Regions from separate parts of the Streptomyces sp. NPDC046925 genome, predicted to be linked through region 1. Evidence: riboswitches for the same ligand, from Rfam matches in the RefSeq annotation. Region 1 holds a riboswitch; each other region holds the start of a gene.

The links. A riboswitch is a leader RNA that binds a small molecule or an ion and turns the genes downstream of it on or off. The one in region 1 is predicted to bind cyclic di-AMP.
Region 2: linked by a shared signal. The riboswitch ahead of ABZ906_RS00480 (M23 family metallopeptidase) and the one ahead of ABZ906_RS24340 (M23 family metallopeptidase) in region 1 are both predicted to bind cyclic di-AMP.
Region 3: linked by a shared signal. The riboswitch ahead of ABZ906_RS08385 (LysM peptidoglycan-binding domain-containing protein) and the one ahead of ABZ906_RS24340 (M23 family metallopeptidase) in region 1 are both predicted to bind cyclic di-AMP.
Region 4: linked by a shared signal. The riboswitch ahead of ABZ906_RS44990 (transglycosylase family protein) and the one ahead of ABZ906_RS24340 (M23 family metallopeptidase) in region 1 are both predicted to bind cyclic di-AMP.

What each region holds. Positions count from the first base shown of each region.
Region 1 covers NZ_JBEYWZ010000005.1:613,043-617,246, reverse strand. Annotated here, with positions in the region: gene ABZ906_RS24350 (PrsW family intramembrane metalloprotease) at 1-210, shown strand, start outside; gene ABZ906_RS24345 (aldo/keto reductase) at 207-1,151, opposite strand; gene ABZ906_RS24340 (M23 family metallopeptidase) at 1,331-2,416, opposite strand; cyclic di-AMP (ydaO/yuaA leader) riboswitch at 2,428-2,574, opposite strand; gene ABZ906_RS24335 (PP2C family protein-serine/threonine phosphatase) at 2,825-4,000, opposite strand.
Region 2 covers NZ_JBEYWZ010000001.1:119,646-123,849, forward strand. Annotated here, with positions in the region: gene ABZ906_RS00475 (pitrilysin family protein) at 1-1,162, shown strand, start outside; cyclic di-AMP (ydaO/yuaA leader) riboswitch at 1,378-1,541, shown strand; gene ABZ906_RS00480 (M23 family metallopeptidase) at 1,554-2,357, shown strand; gene ABZ906_RS00485 (GntR family transcriptional regulator) at 2,580-3,290, shown strand; gene ABZ906_RS00490 (HPr family phosphocarrier protein) at 3,449-3,730, opposite strand; gene ABZ906_RS00495 (GNAT family N-acetyltransferase) at 3,940-4,204, shown strand, end outside.
Region 3 covers NZ_JBEYWZ010000002.1:445,174-449,377, forward strand. Annotated here, with positions in the region: gene ABZ906_RS08380 (glycoside hydrolase family 15 protein) at 1-1,257, opposite strand, end outside; cyclic di-AMP (ydaO/yuaA leader) riboswitch at 1,898-2,093, shown strand; gene ABZ906_RS08385 (LysM peptidoglycan-binding domain-containing protein) at 2,098-2,808, shown strand; gene ABZ906_RS08390 (hypothetical protein) at 2,903-3,253, opposite strand; partial or broken gene ABZ906_RS08395 (DUF664 domain-containing protein) at 3,468-3,878, shown strand; gene ABZ906_RS08400 (carboxymuconolactone decarboxylase family protein) at 4,159-4,204, shown strand, end outside.
Region 4 covers NZ_JBEYWZ010000023.1:58,183-62,386, reverse strand. Annotated here, with positions in the region: gene ABZ906_RS45000 (cytochrome P450) at 1-436, shown strand, start outside; gene ABZ906_RS44995 (transglycosylase family protein) at 573-1,580, shown strand; cyclic di-AMP (ydaO/yuaA leader) riboswitch at 1,762-1,954, shown strand; gene ABZ906_RS44990 (transglycosylase family protein) at 1,958-2,659, shown strand; gene eno (phosphopyruvate hydratase) at 2,953-4,204, shown strand, end outside.

The DNA.
Region 1 (4,204 bases):
GCCCTGGCCTACGCGGCACGCGTGACGGCACCGGTGCTCGTACCGATGCCGCCTCCGTACGGGTACCAGCAGCCCTACGGGTATCCGCAGCCGTCGTACGGATACCAGCAGCCCTATCCGCAGCAGCAGCACCAGCAGCAACCCCCGTACGGATATCCGTACGCCCAGCCCGCGATGCCCTACCCCGCGTACAACCCCTACCGCGGCTAGGCGGAGGCCTCGGTGAGTGTCGTGACCTCGGCCTGCGTCAGTTCGAGGTCCCCCACCGCGAGCAGCGCGGGCAGCTGCTCGACCGTACGGGCCGACGCGATCGGCGCCGCGACCGTCGGCTGCGCCGCGAGCCACGCCAGGGCCACCGTCGCGATCTCGGCGCCGCGGGCCTCGGCCACCTCGTCGAGCGCGGCGAGCACCTTCCGGCCGCGCTCGGTCTCCAGGTGCTTGCCCGCGCCCGCGGCCCGCGCGCTGTCGACCTGCGTGCCCGGGCGGTACTTGCCGGTCAGGAAGCCGGCGGCGAGCGCGTAGTACGGGACGGCCGCCAGGCCCGAGCGCGACGCGACGTCCTGGAGCGAACCCTCGTACGTGTCGCGCGAGACGAGGTTGTAGTGCGGCTGGAGCGCCGCATAGCGCGCGAGGCCCTCGCGGTCGGAGAAGTCGAGGAACTCCTGGAGGCGCTCGGGGGTCACGTTCGACGCGGCGATGGCGCGCACCTTGCCGGACGTCACCAGGTCGTCGAGCGCGCCGATGATCTCCTCGACGGGGACGGTCGGGTCGTCGTAGTGCGTGTAGTACAGGTCGATGTAGTCGGTGCGCAGTCGGCGCAGCGACTCCTCGGCACCGGCCTTGATGGTGTTCGCGGACAGGCCCTTGTACTCGGGGTGGGCGCCGACCTTGGTGGCGAGCACGACGTCGGAGCGGTTGCCGCGCGAGGCGAACCAGTTGCCGATGACGGTCTCGGACTCGCCGCCCTTGTTGCCGTCCACCCAGGCCGAGTACACGTCGGCGGTGTCGATGAAGTTGCCGCCGGCTGCGGTGTAGGCGTCGAGCACCGAGAAGGACTGCGCCTCGTCGGCCGTCCAGCCGAAGACATTGCCGCCGAGAGCGAGCGGGAAGACGTCGAGATCGGACGAGCCAAGCTTGCGGAGAGAAGTCATACGGGACTCAACGCCCATACGGATCACAGCATTCCGCAACACCGTGCCGCGGCACTCGGATGGCGGGCATGCCGAACCGGATGGCGGGCACACCTGACCGGCAGCCCTGGCGTCGGGGGGTTGTCGCCAGGACCGCCGGGGTTCTGGGGTTACGTGCCGGCTGCTTCAGACCTGCTGGATCAGAGCGACTGGCCCTTGCCGCGCAGCCACGCCGCCGGGTCGACCCCGGTGGAGTCGCCGCCCGGGTGGACCTCCAGGTGGAGGTGGGCGCCGGTGACATTGCCGGTCGCGCCGACGCGGCCGATGGTCTCGCCGGTGGTGACCTTCTGGCCGGCGCTGACGCTCATCGAGGACTGGTGGCAGAACCAGAGTTCGGTACCGTCGTCGAGTTCGAGGATCGTGCGGTAGCCGTACGCCCCCGCCCAGCCGGCCTCCTTGATGGTGCCGGAGTGGATGGCCTTGATGGGCGTGCCCGTGGGAGCCGCGAAGTCCAGGCCGGTGTGGTAGCCGGAGGACCACATGGAGCCGGGCTGACCGAAGGTGCCGGTGAGCGTGTACGAGGCGACGGGGAGGGTGTAGCTCTTCGCGAGCTTGGCCAGGCGCTCGGCCTCGGCCTTCTTCTTGGCCTCCGCCTCGGCCTTCTTCTTCGCGGCGGCCTTCTCGGCGGCGATCTTCTTCTCGGCCGCGGACTGCTTGGCGGCGGCCTGTTCGGCGGCCTGCTTCACGGCGGCTTCTTCGGCCGCCTTCTGGACCGCGTCGTCCGCCTGGTCCTGCTGGTTCTCCGCCTGCTCCATGATGCGGGCCCGCAGTGCCTCACCCGCGTCCGTCGTGCCCTGTTCGGCATCGGCGCTGCTGAGTCCTGCGGAGCTCAGGGGCGCGGCGGCGACGGTGACACCGTTGTCCGCGGCGGCGGAGTCGGAGGAGTCGCCGGATATCAAAGAGCCCACGCCGGGAAGCGACTTGGCCTCCGGCAGCGAGTCCGTGACCGCCGACATGTCCGGCATCTCGATGGAGACCGGGGGCTTGCCGCCCTGCGCGGTGGCTATGCCGCCCGCGCCGACTGCGGCGATGACGCCCACGCCGAGAACCGTGGAGCTGCGGGCGAGTCCGCCACCGCCCCGCTTGTGCACGCGGTGCCTGCCGCGGACGGGACGGATGGACTCCTCGGTGGGGTTCCATTCCTCCCAGGAATTTTCGTCATACCCACCGAAATCGTCGTCATTCGGTACGTACGCGCCTTGGGGGGCAGGGCGGTTGGACGCCACGGGGGCGCACTCCTTTCCTTCCTTCTCGCCTACCGGGTTAGCTGACGGGTTCGGAGCAGGAAGGTCTCCTACGAACACCTGGCACGGATGCACAGATGCCCGATTCACCCCAATTGATGGTTCCCCGGCTCCCTTTCGGGATTAGGCGCGTGCGCGCGGAGCCGCCTCGAGTGACGGCTGGGACGACCGCGCTGCGTTATCGAACGTTAATAGACAGCAGGGCCGTATTCCAAGCCGTTCCGGCTGATCGTTAACGGCATTGGCCTGTACTTAACGGGACACGAGGGTTCGGAACGGGGCGAGTTGTCGTCACTTCTTCACACACCGCAGCTTCACACTTCCTTGACAGTGCGTCAGTTGTTATGCGGAGTGAGGTCCTTCAGTCACGGCCCGTGACATCGATCTACGTCATCCGGCGTCGGCCACCGGCGCCGAAGGCCGCCGCACCGCGAGCAGCGCCATGTCGTCGGTCGTCCCGCCGCCGGTGTGCCGCCGCACTTCCTCGGTGAGCGTGGACAGGAGCGCGTCCGGTCCGTCGGGGCCGGGGAAGATGCGGCCGGCGAGCCGCGCGGCCGGGTCGTAGAACACGCCCCGCCGGTCACGCGCCTCGGAGAGCCCGTCGGTGTAGAGCAGCAGCATCGCCCCCGGCGGGAACTCCGACTCGTCCGCGCGGTCCGGCCAGGCCCCCAGTTCACCCATCCCCAGCGGCAGCGCGGGCTCGGTCGCGGAAAGGACGCACAGCCGCCCGTCGCCGTGCAGGAGGAGCGGCCCCGGATGCCCGCGGTTGATGAGCCGTACGGGACCACCGCCGTGCGGGATCTCCGCGAGGATGGCGGTGGTGAACCCCTCGAAGTCGTCGAGCCCGTCGCGTCGCGTGCCCTCACGCGCCAGCGCCCGCTCCAGGCGCTGCGCAACCGCCTCCAGCGTGGACTCCTGCTCGGCGGCCTCCCGGAACGCCCCGATGACCACGGCGACGGCCGCCACCGCGCCCATGCCCTTCCCCCGTACGTCGCCCACGATGACGCGTACGCCGTGCGAGGTGTCCTGCACCGCGTACAGATCACCCCCGATGAACGCGTCCGCCTCCGCGGCCTCGTACCGCGCGGCGACGTCGAGCCCGCCGATCCGGGGGTCCGGCTGCGGCAGTACGGCGCGCTGGGCGGCCTCGGCGATGGAGCGGGCGGAGGCGAGTTGTTCGTCGCTGCGGCTCACGACGCGGTTGATCAGGACGGCGAGGACGGCCACGGTGAAGACCGTGAGCACTTCGGTGACGGCTTCCACGTCGGTGGTGCTGCTCGTCCTGAAGTGCAGGACGAGGACGGTGGCGCAGGAGCCGAGGCCGGCGAGGACGGTGCCGAGCAGCGAGTAGAAGGGGGCGGCGATCAGCGGGGCGGCCGTGAAGAGGGGCGCCGCGGTGAACGCGGCCGGGGTCGAGACGTCGTAGACGACCCCGACGACGATGAGCAGCAGCGGAAGGGCCCGTACGAACGCCCGCTCGTGCCTGACGACGGGGCCCGTGCCGGAGCCCGCGCGGGGTGCCGTGCCGGATCCCGCACGCGGCGGTGCCGTGCCGGAGCCCGGCATGGGTCGCCCCTTGCCCGGATCTCGGCGCACGGACCGGCGCACGGGCCTGCCCGCGCCGCCCCCGCCACCGCTGCCTCCTCGCTGCCCCACCGGTCTCTCCCGCCGAATTCCGCGGCCAGGACCAGATCCATGACCACGTTCATCCAGGGTTCCCGGAGCGGCGGCGCGGGGCGACCGGTGTGGGCCGACCGGGTGGCTGTCGCG
Region 2 (4,204 bases), on a different contig from region 1:
CTTCAACGAAGGCACCGACAAGCACTCCGCCGAGGACTTCGCCGCCGAACTCGACCGCTGCGGCGCCACCATGGACGCGCACGCCGACCACCCCGGCGTCCGGGTCTCCCTGGAGGTCCCGGTCTCCCGCCTCCCGAAGGCGCTCGGCCTGCTCTCCGACGCCCTGCGCGCCCCCGCCTTCGCGGACAGCGAGATCGAACGCCTCGTACGCAACCGCCTGGACGAGATCCCGCACGAGGCCGCCAACCCGGCGCGCCGCGCCGCCAAGGAGCTCTCCCGGCAGCTGTTCCCGGCCACGTCGCGCATGTCGCGGCCCCGCCAGGGCACCGAGGAGACGGTCACGGCCATCGACTCGGCCGCGGTGCGCGCCTTCTACGAGAAGCACGTGCGGCCCGCCACGGCGACCGCCGTCGTCGTGGGCGACCTCACCGGCACCGACCTGGACGCCGTCCTCGCCGACACCATCGGCTCCTGGACCGGCGGCACGGCGCAGCCGCGTCCGGTGCCGCCGGTGACCGCCGACGACACCGGGCGTGTCGTGATCGTCGACCGCCCCGGCGCCGTCCAGACGCAGCTGCTCATCGGACGCGTGGGACCGGACAGGCACGACCGCGTCTGGCCCGCCCAGGTGCTCGGCACGTACTGCCTCGGCGGCACCCTCACCTCGCGCCTGGACCGCGTCCTGCGCGAGGAGAAGGGATACACCTACGGCGTACGGTCGTTCGCCCAGGTCCTGCGTTCGGCTCCGGACGGCACGGGCGCAGCGATGCTGGCCATCAGCGGCTCCGTGGACACCGAGTCCACGGGACCGGCGCTCGACGACCTGTGGAAGGTCCTGCGCACCCTCGCCGCCGAGGGCCTCACGGACGCCGAGCGTGACGTCGCCGTGCAGAACCTGGTGGGCGTGGCCCCGCTCAAGTACGAGATGGCGGCCTCCGTGGCGGCCACCCTCGCCGACCAGGTCGAGCAGCACCTGCCCGACGACTTCCAGGCGCAGCTGTACCGCCAGTTGGCCGCGACCGGCACCGTGGAGGCCACCGCCGCCGTGGTGAGCGCCTTCCCCGTGGACCGGCTCGTGACGGTGCTCGTCGGTGACGCCTCGCAGATCGAGGAGCCCGTCAGGGCGCTCGGCATCGGCGAAGTGAGTGTCGTCACCGGCTGAGCACGGTGACAGCCTGAGTGACAGTCAGGACATATCGGGACCCCGGTGGCTGGAATTGGCCACCGGGGTCCTCATTTGTCCGAATTGGTATGGAGGTTACGTGTCTGCCCTGTGGCGTGCGCTACAAAAGCTCTGATCCGTTTGTCGTTTGAAAGACGCCACGCTTAGCGTCTGGTCCGGCTGTTCGTCATGCAGTACGCCGCACCCGCGGCACCGGACAGTCATCGCCGAGTCCCCGTACGGCGCGAGCCAGGGGAGCCGGGGACCCACATGTCCCCTTGGGGTGAATCGGGAACCTTGCCGTGAGGCGAGGGACTCGTAGGAGACCTTCCTGCTCCGAACCCGTCAGCTAACCCGGTAGGCGAGAGGGAAGGAAAGGACCAGCCGCTTCATGGCGTTCACCCGTGCCACCGGGAAGCACCGTCGCCCGAGCCGCCTCACGCGCACGACCGCGAATGTGGCGGGCGTCGCCGCACTGACCACCACCGGTGTCATCGGAGGCCTGGCCGCTCCGGCGCTCGCCGCCGACGACGCGGTGGCTCTCGAGCACACCGGCCTCACCCAGGCTGTCTCCGTCGGCGACTCGCTCGCCGCGAGCATCGACGCGCAGGCCACCGCGCAGCAGGAGGCCGCCGACGCCGCCGCGGCCGCCAAGAAGGCCGAAGAGGCCGCCAAGAAGAAGGCCGAGGAGGCCAAGCGCAAGGCCGAGGCCGAGGCGAAGGCCAAGGCCAAGAAGGAGCGCGAGGCCAAGGAGCGCGCCGCCCGCGAGGCCGAGCGCAAGCGCCTGAACACCTACGTCTCCCCGATCTCCGGCTCGTACGTCTCCACGGGCTACCAGACCGGCGGCGCCATGTGGTCCTCCGGCAGCCACACCGGCGTCGACTTCCACGCCGCGTCCGGTACCTCGGTCCACGCGGTCGGCTCCGGCACCGTCGTCGAGGCCGGCTGGGGCGGCGCCTACGGCAACAACGTGGTCATCAAGATGAACGACGGCACGTACACCCAGTACGGCCACATGTCGTCCCTCGGTGTCACCGTCGGCCAGGCGGTCACGCCGGGCCAGCAGATAGGCCTCTCGGGCTCCACCGGCAACTCCAGCGGCCCGCACCTGCACTTCGAGGCCCGCACCGGCGAGGACTACGGCACGGACATCGACCCGGTCTCGTACCTCCGCTCGCACGGCGTCAACGTCTGACCCACGGCGGTTCGCGCGACGCGCACCTGATTCACCGAAAGCCCCGGCTCATCGCGAGCCGGGGCTTTCGCCGTTCCCCGCCGCCTTTGGTCACGCATCACCTTTGGCCAAAAGTATCCATGGATTCTGGCCAGCCGTCGGAAATGCAGCCGCTCTGCAATAGAGTCACTGAAAAAGCGTCGGTCGACCGCGTTTCGCGGGGATTAAGGCGGAGGTCAGCTCATGCGCATTCCCGCGCACTCGGTGTGCACGGCCATCCGGGACGACATCGTCTCCGGTGTCTACGAACGGGGCGGCCGGCTCACCGAGGAACTGCTCGCGCGCCGCTACGGAGTCTCCCGCGTCCCCGTGCGCGAGGCCCTGCGCACCCTGGAGGCCGAGGGCTTCGTCGTCACGCGCCGGCACGCGGGCGCCTGCGTCGCCGAGCCCACCGAGCAGGAGGCCGCCGACCTCCTGGAGATGCGCGTGCTCCTGGAGCCGCTCGGCGCCGCCCGCGCCGCACAGCGCCGCACGGAGGCGCACCTGAAGGTCCTGCGCGGCCTCGTCAGGCTCGGCCAGGAGCGTTCCCGGCGCGGCCAGAGCGAGGATCTGCGCTCGCTGAGCGGCTGGTTCCACGAGACGCTCGCCCAGTCGTCCGGCAGCCCCGGCCTCACGGCGCTGCTCACCCAGCTCCGCCACAAGATCGCCTGGATGTACGTCGTCGAGGGCCCGGCCGCTCCCGCGGAGTCCTGGGCGGAGCACGCCGCGATCGTCGACGCGGTCGCCCGCGGGGACGCGGAACGGGCCAGGTCGCTCGCCGCGGCCCACGCGGAACGGTCGACGGCCGCGCACAGGCCGCGCTTTTCTCCGGTTCCGCAAGGTCACCGGACCGTGGGCCGTGATCGTGTGAGGGATTCGCAACATGCCGTAAACACGGTGGGCCTCCGGCATTAACAGAGGCGCCGTATACAAAGAAGTGCTATTCGGCGGGGGCGTTATTTCTGCTGCCCGAATTCGGTAAAAGCCCTCGGTATTCGATGGGGTGCGCGGAAACGGCGAAGGGCCCGCCCCGAATTCGGGCAGGCCCTTCGCCGTACGAGTACCGGTCTTTGCTAGACGGTCTCGGGAAGCTCCTCGAGGCCGTCGGCGACCAGCTTCGCCAGACGGTCGAGAGCGGCGTCCGCACCCTCGGCGTCGGAGGCGAGCACGATCTCCTCGCCGCCCTGCGCGCCCAGGCCGAGCACGGCGAGCATGGAGGCGGCGTTCACGGGGTTGCCGTCAGCCTTGGCGATCGTCACGGGGACGCCGGCGGCGGTGGCCGCGCGGACGAAGATGGAGGCGGGTCGGGCGTGAAGGCCCTCGGCCCAGCCGACGTTGACGCGGCGCTCAGCCATGTGTTGCTGCCCTTCCGGATGTCTCACAGTTGTCTAGACCAGTGTCTCATGCCGTTGCGCGTGCTCCGCCGGCCGCTGGTCCGTACGGCATCGACCGGTGGTCCTGCCCCGTCGACCGTACGTCCTCGTGCCACGGGCCCGCGTCCCGCCCTTCGACGACTCCTAGCCTGCCCCGGCCGCCGCGCACCCGCGACCCGTACCCTGGCCCCATGACGACCCCGTCGGACCGGCAGGCATATCCCTCCCACTGGGAAGCCGATGTCGTCCTGCGTGACGGAGGCACCGCGCGGATCAGGCCGATCACAGCCGAGGACGCGGACCGCCTCGTCAGCTTCTACGAGCAGGTCTCGGACGAGTCGAAGTACTACCGCTTCTTCGCGCCCTACCCCCGCCTGTCCGCCAAGGACGTCCACCGGTTCACCCATCACGACCAAGTGGACCGGGTGGGTCTCGCGGCCACCGTGGGCGGCGAGT
Region 3 (4,204 bases), on a different contig from region 1:
GCGTCCCGCGCGGGTCTCCCAGATCGACTCGTCCTTGCTGTCCCAGTTCTCCAGAAGCCATTCGATGATCTGGGTCAGGTCGTGCCACGCCGTGTGGGAGATGCCCGTCCCGTACTTGTTGAACAGGTAGATGGAGTCGACGAGTTCGCCGTAGACATCCAGCTGCAACTGGCGGGCGGCAGCATTGCCGGCCCGCACCGGCGAAGAGCCGCAGTACCCCTCGAGGTGGGTGAGTTCGCGCTCCGGCAGTTCGGCGTCACCGTCGATGGTGTACATCGCGCACAGCGGACCCGGCTCCTCGTCCGCGCCGGTCCGGGCCAGGCACCGCGTCAGCCACCCGACGAACGCCTCGGCCTCGTCGGTGAAACCCAGGCGCTGGAGCGCGTAGAGGGAGAACGCGGCGTCGCGGATCCACACGTAGCGGTAGTCCCAATTGCGTTCGCCGCCGATGCGTTCCGGCAGTCCCAGGGTGGGCGCCGCGATGATCGCGCCGGTGGGTTCGTGGGTGAGGAGCTTGAGGGTCAGGGCGGAGCGGTGCACCATCTCGCGCCATCGCCCCTGATACGTCGACCGCTTCAGCCAGGCGCGCCAGAAAGCGACCGTGCCGTCGAACAGCGCGTCGGCCTCCCCCGTATCCAGCGGGCCGGCTGCTGATGTCTCGCCCCCTGCTCCTTCGCCGACGTCCAGGACGAACAGGGCCTGGTCGCCCTCGCCGAGTTCGAACTCACCGTGGGCCTCGCCCTTCTGGGCATCCAGGGCGACATCACTGCGCAGTACCAGCGTCAGATCCTCGGAGATGAACCGGACCTCGCCCTCGCCGCTCTCGGTCCGGTGGCGGGCACGCCCGTAGTCCAGGCGCGGCGCGATCCGGGCGTGCAGGCGCATGCTGCCGCGCACGGCCACCACGCGCCGCACCAGCCGCTGGCGGTGCTGTTCGTCGTGGGGGCGCAGGAGGGGCATGAAGTCCTGCACCTCCACCATGCCTTCCTCGGTGAGGAAGCGCGTGATGAGGATTGCGCTGTCGGGAACGTAGAACTGCTGGCGGGATGCTGTCGCGCACAGCGGCGACAACTCCCATACCCCGCCTCGCTCCGCGTCCAACAGCGCCCCGAAAATGCTGGGCGAATCGAATCGCGGCGCGCAGAACCAGTCGATACGCCCGTCGGTCCCCACCAAGGCCGCACCGCGCAGATCCCCGATCAGGCCGTGCTCGGCGATGGGCAAATACGGGCGGTGTTCCGCGTCCTGGTCTTCCACGCCTGCGCCTTCCGCCCGCACCCAAACCGGGCGGCCACCGTACAGCGCCGTTCTGCCGTAACTGCGGATGCCGGCGCGTGTTTTCACAACTTTCGACAGCGGGCCGAACGTCCATGAATTGCTGATGCACAGAAGCCAAACGGGTATTGATACACCGTCACATTCAGGATGCGGTCCGAGACTGCGGCCATACGTACGCACTCCTCTCCGCGACGGAGAGCGAGAGCCATGGACAATCCCCGCCCGCTCCCGCCACCCCGTTGACAGAAGGTCGATATGCCCGTTCTGATGCATTTAGCGAACTAACGCCGTGTCCATTTTAGCATGTAATAGCATGCTTTCACTCTCTTAAAGGCATACGCTCACCATCGCCCACCTTGCTGATTATTAGCGTCAAATGAATCGACCCTGCGCGTTCTCGATCTTGGCATTGGTTGCACCGTATTCAGTGAATTGGGTCACGCCCTCGATCGCAGCTCCAGGGAGCCACGGAGTGCACTTCCGCTGCACGCCAAGAAAGTTGGCCTTTTTGATCAACGAGGTCGAAAGATCCTTCTCGCCAAGGGAAGATCACCTGCATTGCCTATGCGAATTCGTGTCTTGTTCCTCTCCGGCTTTCTCGCTTAACGTCAAAGTCAATCCGGATGGAACGCCGAATCCTGCCGCTGTCCGGAAACCCTTCCCACCCACACACTCACGCACGGCAGGAGCGGGGGACCCAGGTAAGTCGCCGATCCGGATACCGGAACGGCTCGGGGTGAAGTCGTATTCACGGTGCGACCGGACATCTCCCGTCCGAACCCGACAGCTCACCTCGCAGGCGACGGAGAGGAATTCGTCATGCCTGCAAAGGGTAAGCACCGCCGCCCCAAGTCCAGCTCGCTCAACCGCAACATCGCCGCCGCAGGAGCGGGCGGGGCCGTGCTCATCCTCCCGGTGATCGGCGCGACCACCGCGAGCGCGGCGCCCTCCGCCGCCAAGCCCGCCGCGGCCCCCAAGACCTACGTCGTCACCGCCGGTGACTCCCTCGCCAAGATCGCCCGCGAGCACTCCCTGAGCGGCGGCTGGAAGAAGCTGTACGAGGACAACCGCGACGCCCTCGGCAACGACCCGAAGCTGATCCAGCCCGGCGTCAAGCTCACCCTCGGCGAGAAGGCCCCGGCCCAGCGGGCGGACCGCTCCGAGCGGTCGGACACTCTCTCCGCCCAGCCCGCCGCCGCCAAGACCTACACCAACGACCTCGACGGCTGGATCAAGGAGTCGCTCGACGTCCTGGCCCAGCACGGCATCCCCGGCACCTACGAGGGCATCCACCGCAACATCATGCGCGAGTCCTCCGGCAACCCCCAGGTCACCAACAACTGGGACTCCAACGCCGTCGCCGGCACACCGTCCAAGGGGCTCCTGCAGGTCATCGACCCCACCTTCGAGGCCTACCACGTGCCCGGCACGTCGACGGACAGCTTCGACCCCGTCGCCAACATCACCGCGGCGTGCAACTACGCGGCCGACCGGTACGGCTCGATCGACAACGTGAACGGCCCGTACTAGACCGACCCCGTTCCTTCCGCTGTGAGCCCCGGCACGCCACGCGTCCGGGGCTCCGGCCGTTGCGGGGCCTCGTATCGCCGGCACGCGGCCGCCGTCAGCTCAGGGGCGCTCGCGTAACTGCCTGCCTCTCGGTACGGGCCCGCCGCTCCAGTGCGTTGGCGACGACCTCCCCCAGCGGTGCGTCGGGGAACTTCTTCCAGGACTTCGGCCACCGCCTGGCCAGGCCCCGCTCGATCACGTCGGCACCTGCATCGGCATCGGCGATGCCGCGCAAGCACGCCCCCTGTGCGAGAGCGAGACGCTCAAGCCTCCGGTTCGCGCTCTTGGTCGCCCGCTTGTTCCGTCGGATGCTCTTGCGGGAGCTCTTGTCGTTCTCGCCGTAGACGTTGCGCCGGTCCCTCCGATAGCTCAGCCGCTTCTTCTCCTGCGGGGACATCCGTCGCACGTCCCGGCTCCTCTCGTCTCACTCCAGCCAAAAGGCTAGCCAGACCGCGAGTCGGGGTGCGACCGGATTGCCGCCCTGCACCCGCCGAAGGAGCCGCGGGCAGGAATGGACCCACGCCAGCAGATATTGACGGTGTGTCAGGCACCGCTGGGGCAGCGGCGTCCCGCACGTAGCCCGGTTGTCAGTGGCGGCTGCGAGACTGCCTCGCATGACCGGGCGGCCGTTCTTCGACGAGGAGCCGCCATCCTGGTGGTACACGCGAGACCCGGAACTCAACGCCGACATGTGGGCCTCCGCGGACGAGTCGCGGGACGACATCGTGCGGCTGTACCACCAGGCGTGGGAGCACTCCGACCGTACGATCGCGATGCTGCCGCTCGATGCGACCGGCCACGTCCCGTGGTGGCCCGAGGAGCGCAGTGAGGTGACACTGAACCACATCCTGGTGCGCGTGATCTCCGATACTCAACGGCACGCAGGGCACGCCGACATCCTGCGCGAGCTCATCGACGGTTCCGTGGGATACCTGCAGAACAACGACAGTCTGCCGCCCGGCGACCAGGCATGGTGGCAGGACTACCGGAGCCGTCTGGAGCGCGTGGCGCAGGAAGCCGACAAGGGCTGACCCCGCCACGCTGCCGTCCGGCGGCTCCGGACTCAGACTTTAGGCACAGATCCGAGCAGTGGCGCCAGTTCTCCGTGTGAGCAAAAGCGGCCCCGCAATCCGTCGCGGGAACAGGAGGCGACACCCCACCTGTGCCCCTAGGCTCAAGCGCGCATAAGGCCGAGCACGGACGCCCGCATATATCGGGGTACGAAGAGGAGAAGGCCGCCGCGCCCAGCGGAGCCCCAGACCCCCGGCCGATGCCCCCGCCCCGCGCCTCCCCTTCTCGAACGGAGCCAACATGGAGTACCCGGACCCGGCCACAGTGCCCGCCGATCTGCGGGAGG
Region 4 (4,204 bases), on a different contig from region 1:
GACAGGCCTTGAGGAACTCCTCCGTTTCGACGGGCCCGTCGAACTGGCCACCTGGCGGTACGCCACCGAGCCGCTGACCGTCGGCGGGGAGGAGATCGCCACCGGAGACCCCGTCCTCGTCGTCCTTGCCGCCGCCGATCGCGACCCGGAACGATTCCGGTATCCGGACACGCTCGACCTCTCCCGCCGCGACAACCAGCACCTCGGCTACGGCCATGGCATTCATTACTGTCTCGGTGCTCCGCTCGCCAGGCTCGAAGGGCAGACCGCCCTCGCGACCCTGCTGCGGCGCCTTCCTGACCTGCGACTAGCGGCGGAACCTGGTGATTTGAGGTGGCGTGGCGGGCTCATCATGCGTGGACTCCGCACCCTGCCCGTGGAGTTCGCACCCGCACAGCGGAGCAAATATCAGACGCCCGGGACACCGTCCAGCTGACATGCCGTCAAGACTGTGACTTTCACGTGATCTCCGCTGCATCGACTTGTGACAAGCGTTCGACTGCCGCTACGTTCACCGACGACTCGGCCTCCCGTGCCGCAGTCGTCGCTCCAGTCACGCGAAAGGCAACCGCATGCTCTCCGGCAATGGTCGTCACCGACGCCCCCGCCAGGCCCCGGCCCTGATCGTCGCGGCAGGAGTCGCAGGATCGGCGATCGCCATCCCGCTGCTCGGCGCCACCAGCGCGAGCGCGGCGGACACCGCCACGTGGGACAAGCTCGCGGAGTGCGAGAGCGGCGGATCCTGGAGCGCGGACGCGGGCAACGGGTACTACGGCGGGCTCCAGCTCTCGCAGGAGGTCTGGGAGAACTACGGCGGCCTCGACTTCGCCCCGAGCGCCGATCAGGCCAGCCGCTCGCAGCAGATATCCGTCGCCGAGGCGGTTCTTGACGACCAGGGCCCCAAGGCCTGGCCGAGCTGCGCCCCGGTCGCCGGTCTCACGCAGGGCGGCGCCGCCGCCGAGGTCGACCCGGGCGCGCCGATCACGACGGTGCCTTCCGACGAGTCGACGGAGTCCTCGGATTCGTCGGAGTCGACCAAGCCCGGCGGGTCGAAGGGGTCGGACGAACCGAGCGCGTCGCCGAGCGAGTCGGCCGACCCCTCGGACAGCGCCGAGCCTTCGGACGAGTCCTCGAAGAAGTCGTCGGACAAGGCTTCCGGCGAGTCGGGCGAGTCGGGCGAGTCCGGCGCCGACGACGAGTCGCGAGACAAGAATCACGACGAGTCGGACAAGTCGGATGACTCGGCCAAGTCCGGCCGTGACGATGCCACTTCGTCCGACCCCACCCCCTCGGCCGGTGACGGCGAGGGCCGCCACCGCGGCGGCAGCGCGGACGACGAGGCGGCGGAGGACTCCTCCCGCGAAGGTTCGGGCCGGCATGCCTCCCGTGGCGACGAGCGCCGGCAGGACGGCTCCGACGGGACGTACACGGTCCGCTCCGGAGACAACCTCTGGACCATCGCCGACGACCTCGACGTGAAGGGCGGGTGGACCGAGCTGTACGCCGAGAACGAGCAGTCGGTCGGCTCCGACCCCGACCTCATCCTTCCCGGTCAGAGCCTCGATTTGGGCGAAAAGTAGGGGTAGTTGGCGAGTCGCTTTGCGTCTGATGTCCAGATTGGCGCAAGTGAGACATGGGTCTCAAAGGCCCTGATCGTCTTTGGAATTCGGCCGGGGGCATGCCTACGGTCGTGACCGCTCGCCACAGCGGGCCCCGCCGGTCGGTACGCCGAGTCCTGCCAACGGCCGTTCGGGAACAGTCGTCGCGTAAGCGCCGTAGGCAGGAGCGGGGGACCCAAGGTTTCCGCCGGGCCCGGCCGTTCGGCATCGCGAGAGCGATGCGGAGGGACGGTCAGGAACGGCTAGGGGTTAAGTCGCGCTCAAGGAAGCGCGGCCGGGCAACTTCATCGGCCCGAACCCGACAGCTCACCTCGCAGGCGTCGGTGAGGGGATCACTCATGCTGTTTTCCAGCAAGGGCAAGCACCGCCGCCCGTCCAAGGCCACCCGTGTCGCCACGCTCGCCGGCGTCACCGGTGTCGCGGTCGCAGCCCCGCTGATGGCGGCCGGCCAGGCCTCCGCCGCGACGAACTCCGAGTGGGACGCCGTCGCCCAGTGCGAGTCCGGCGGCAACTGGTCGATCAACACCGGTAACGGCTACACCGGCGGTCTGCAGTTCTCGTCGTCCACCTGGGCGGCGTACGGCGGCACGAAGTACGCGCCCAGCGCCGACAAGGCCTCCAAGGCCCAGCAGATAGAGATCGGCGAGAAGGTTCTCGCGGGTCAGGGCAAGGGTGCCTGGCCGAGCTGCGGCGTCGGCCTCTCGGGCGCCTCCAACGAGGGTGGCGGTGCGCAGGAGAGCGCCCCGCAGCAGACCCAGGAGCAGCCCAAGAGCCAGCCCACCCCGCAGACCGAGCAGCCGCAGCAGGCCGCTCCGAAGGCCGCCCCGAAGACCGAGTCCAAGAAGACCGTCGAGACCCCGACCGGCAAGAAGGTCAAGAAGGGTGACGGCGAGTACAAGGTCGAGAAGGGTGACACCCTCTCCAAGATCGCCGAGGCCGAGAAGGTCAAGGGCGGCTGGCACAAGGTGTACAAGCTCAACGGCGACATCATCGACAACGCCGACATGATCTACCCCGGCCAGCAGCTCCACCTGAGCTGATTCTGGCGGGGCGCCTCGCGGACCTTGATCGTCTGCGGGTGTCCCGTGGCTGGCCGCGCAGTTCCCCGCGCCCCTACGGGCGCCACCCCCGTCCCCGCAGACTCCCCGCCCCCGGTGCGCGTATCCCCCGTACGCACCGGGGGCGGGGTATGTTTGTTCCGTTCGTAAACAATTCGCTCTCGGTTTGTCCACAGGACGGGCGGTCGGCTGGCTGTTGTCCGGGAGCCGGTTAGGCTCGTGTCCGCGGGGCCGATGCCCCGCGTACTCGCGTCACATCCCAGAAGGAGATGCTCGTGCCGTCCATCGACGTCGTCGTAGCCCGGGAAATCCTGGACTCCCGAGGCAACCCCACGGTCGAGGTCGAGGTCGGCCTCGACGACGGCAGCACGGGTCGTGCCGCCGTTCCGTCCGGTGCGTCCACCGGTGCTTTCGAGGCCATCGAACTCCGTGACGGTGACCCCAACCGTTACCAGGGCAAGGGCGTCGAGAAGGCCGTCCTCGCCGTCATCGAGCAGATCGGCCCGGAGCTCGTCGGGTACGACGCCACCGAGCAGCGCCTGATCGACCAGGCGATGTTCGACCTCGACGCCACCGACAACAAGGGCTCGCTCGGCGCCAACGCCATCCTCGGCGTCTCGCTCGCCGTCGCGCACGCCGCGTCTGAGGCCTCCGACCTGCCGCTCTTCCGCTACCTCGGCGGCCCGAACGCGCACCTGCTGCCCGTTCCGATGATGAACATCCTGAACGGCGGGTCGCACGCCGACTCGAACGTCGACATCCAGGAGTTCATGATCGCGCCGATCGGCGCCGAGTCGTTCTCCGAGGCCCTGCGCTGGGGCACCGAGGTCTACCACACGCTGAAGAAGGTCCTGAAGGACAAGGGCCTGTCCACCGGTCTGGGCGACGAGGGCGGCTTCGCGCCGAACCTCGACTCCAACCGCGCCGCGCTCGACCTCATCCTCGAGGCCATCAAGCAGGCCGGTTACGTCCCCGGCGAGCAGATCGCGCTCGCGCTCGACGTCGCCGCGTCCGAGTTCTACAAGGACGGCACGTACTCCTTCGAGGGCAAGGACCGCTCGGCCGCCGAGATGACCGAGTACTACGAGGAGCTCGTCTCCTCGTACCCGCTCGTCTCCATCGAGGACCCGCTGTTCGAGGACGACTGGGCCGGCTGGAACGTCATCACCGAGAAGCTCGGCGACAAGGTCCAGCTCGTGGGCGACGACCTGTTCGTCACCAATCCCGAGCGCCTGGCCCGCGGCATCGAGGAGAAGTCCGCGAACGCCCTCCTGGTGAAGGTCAACCAGATCGGCTCGCTGACCGAGACCCTCGACGCCGTCGAGATGGCCCAGCGCAGCGGCTTCAAGTGCATGATGTCGCACCGCTCCGGCGAGACCGAGGACGTCACCATCGCCGACCTCGCCGTCGCCACCAACTGCGGCCAGATCAAGACCGGCGCCCCGGCCCGCTCCGAGCGCGTCGCCAAGTACAACCAGCTCCTGCGCATCGAGGAGATCCTCGACGACGCCGCGGTCTACGCCGGTC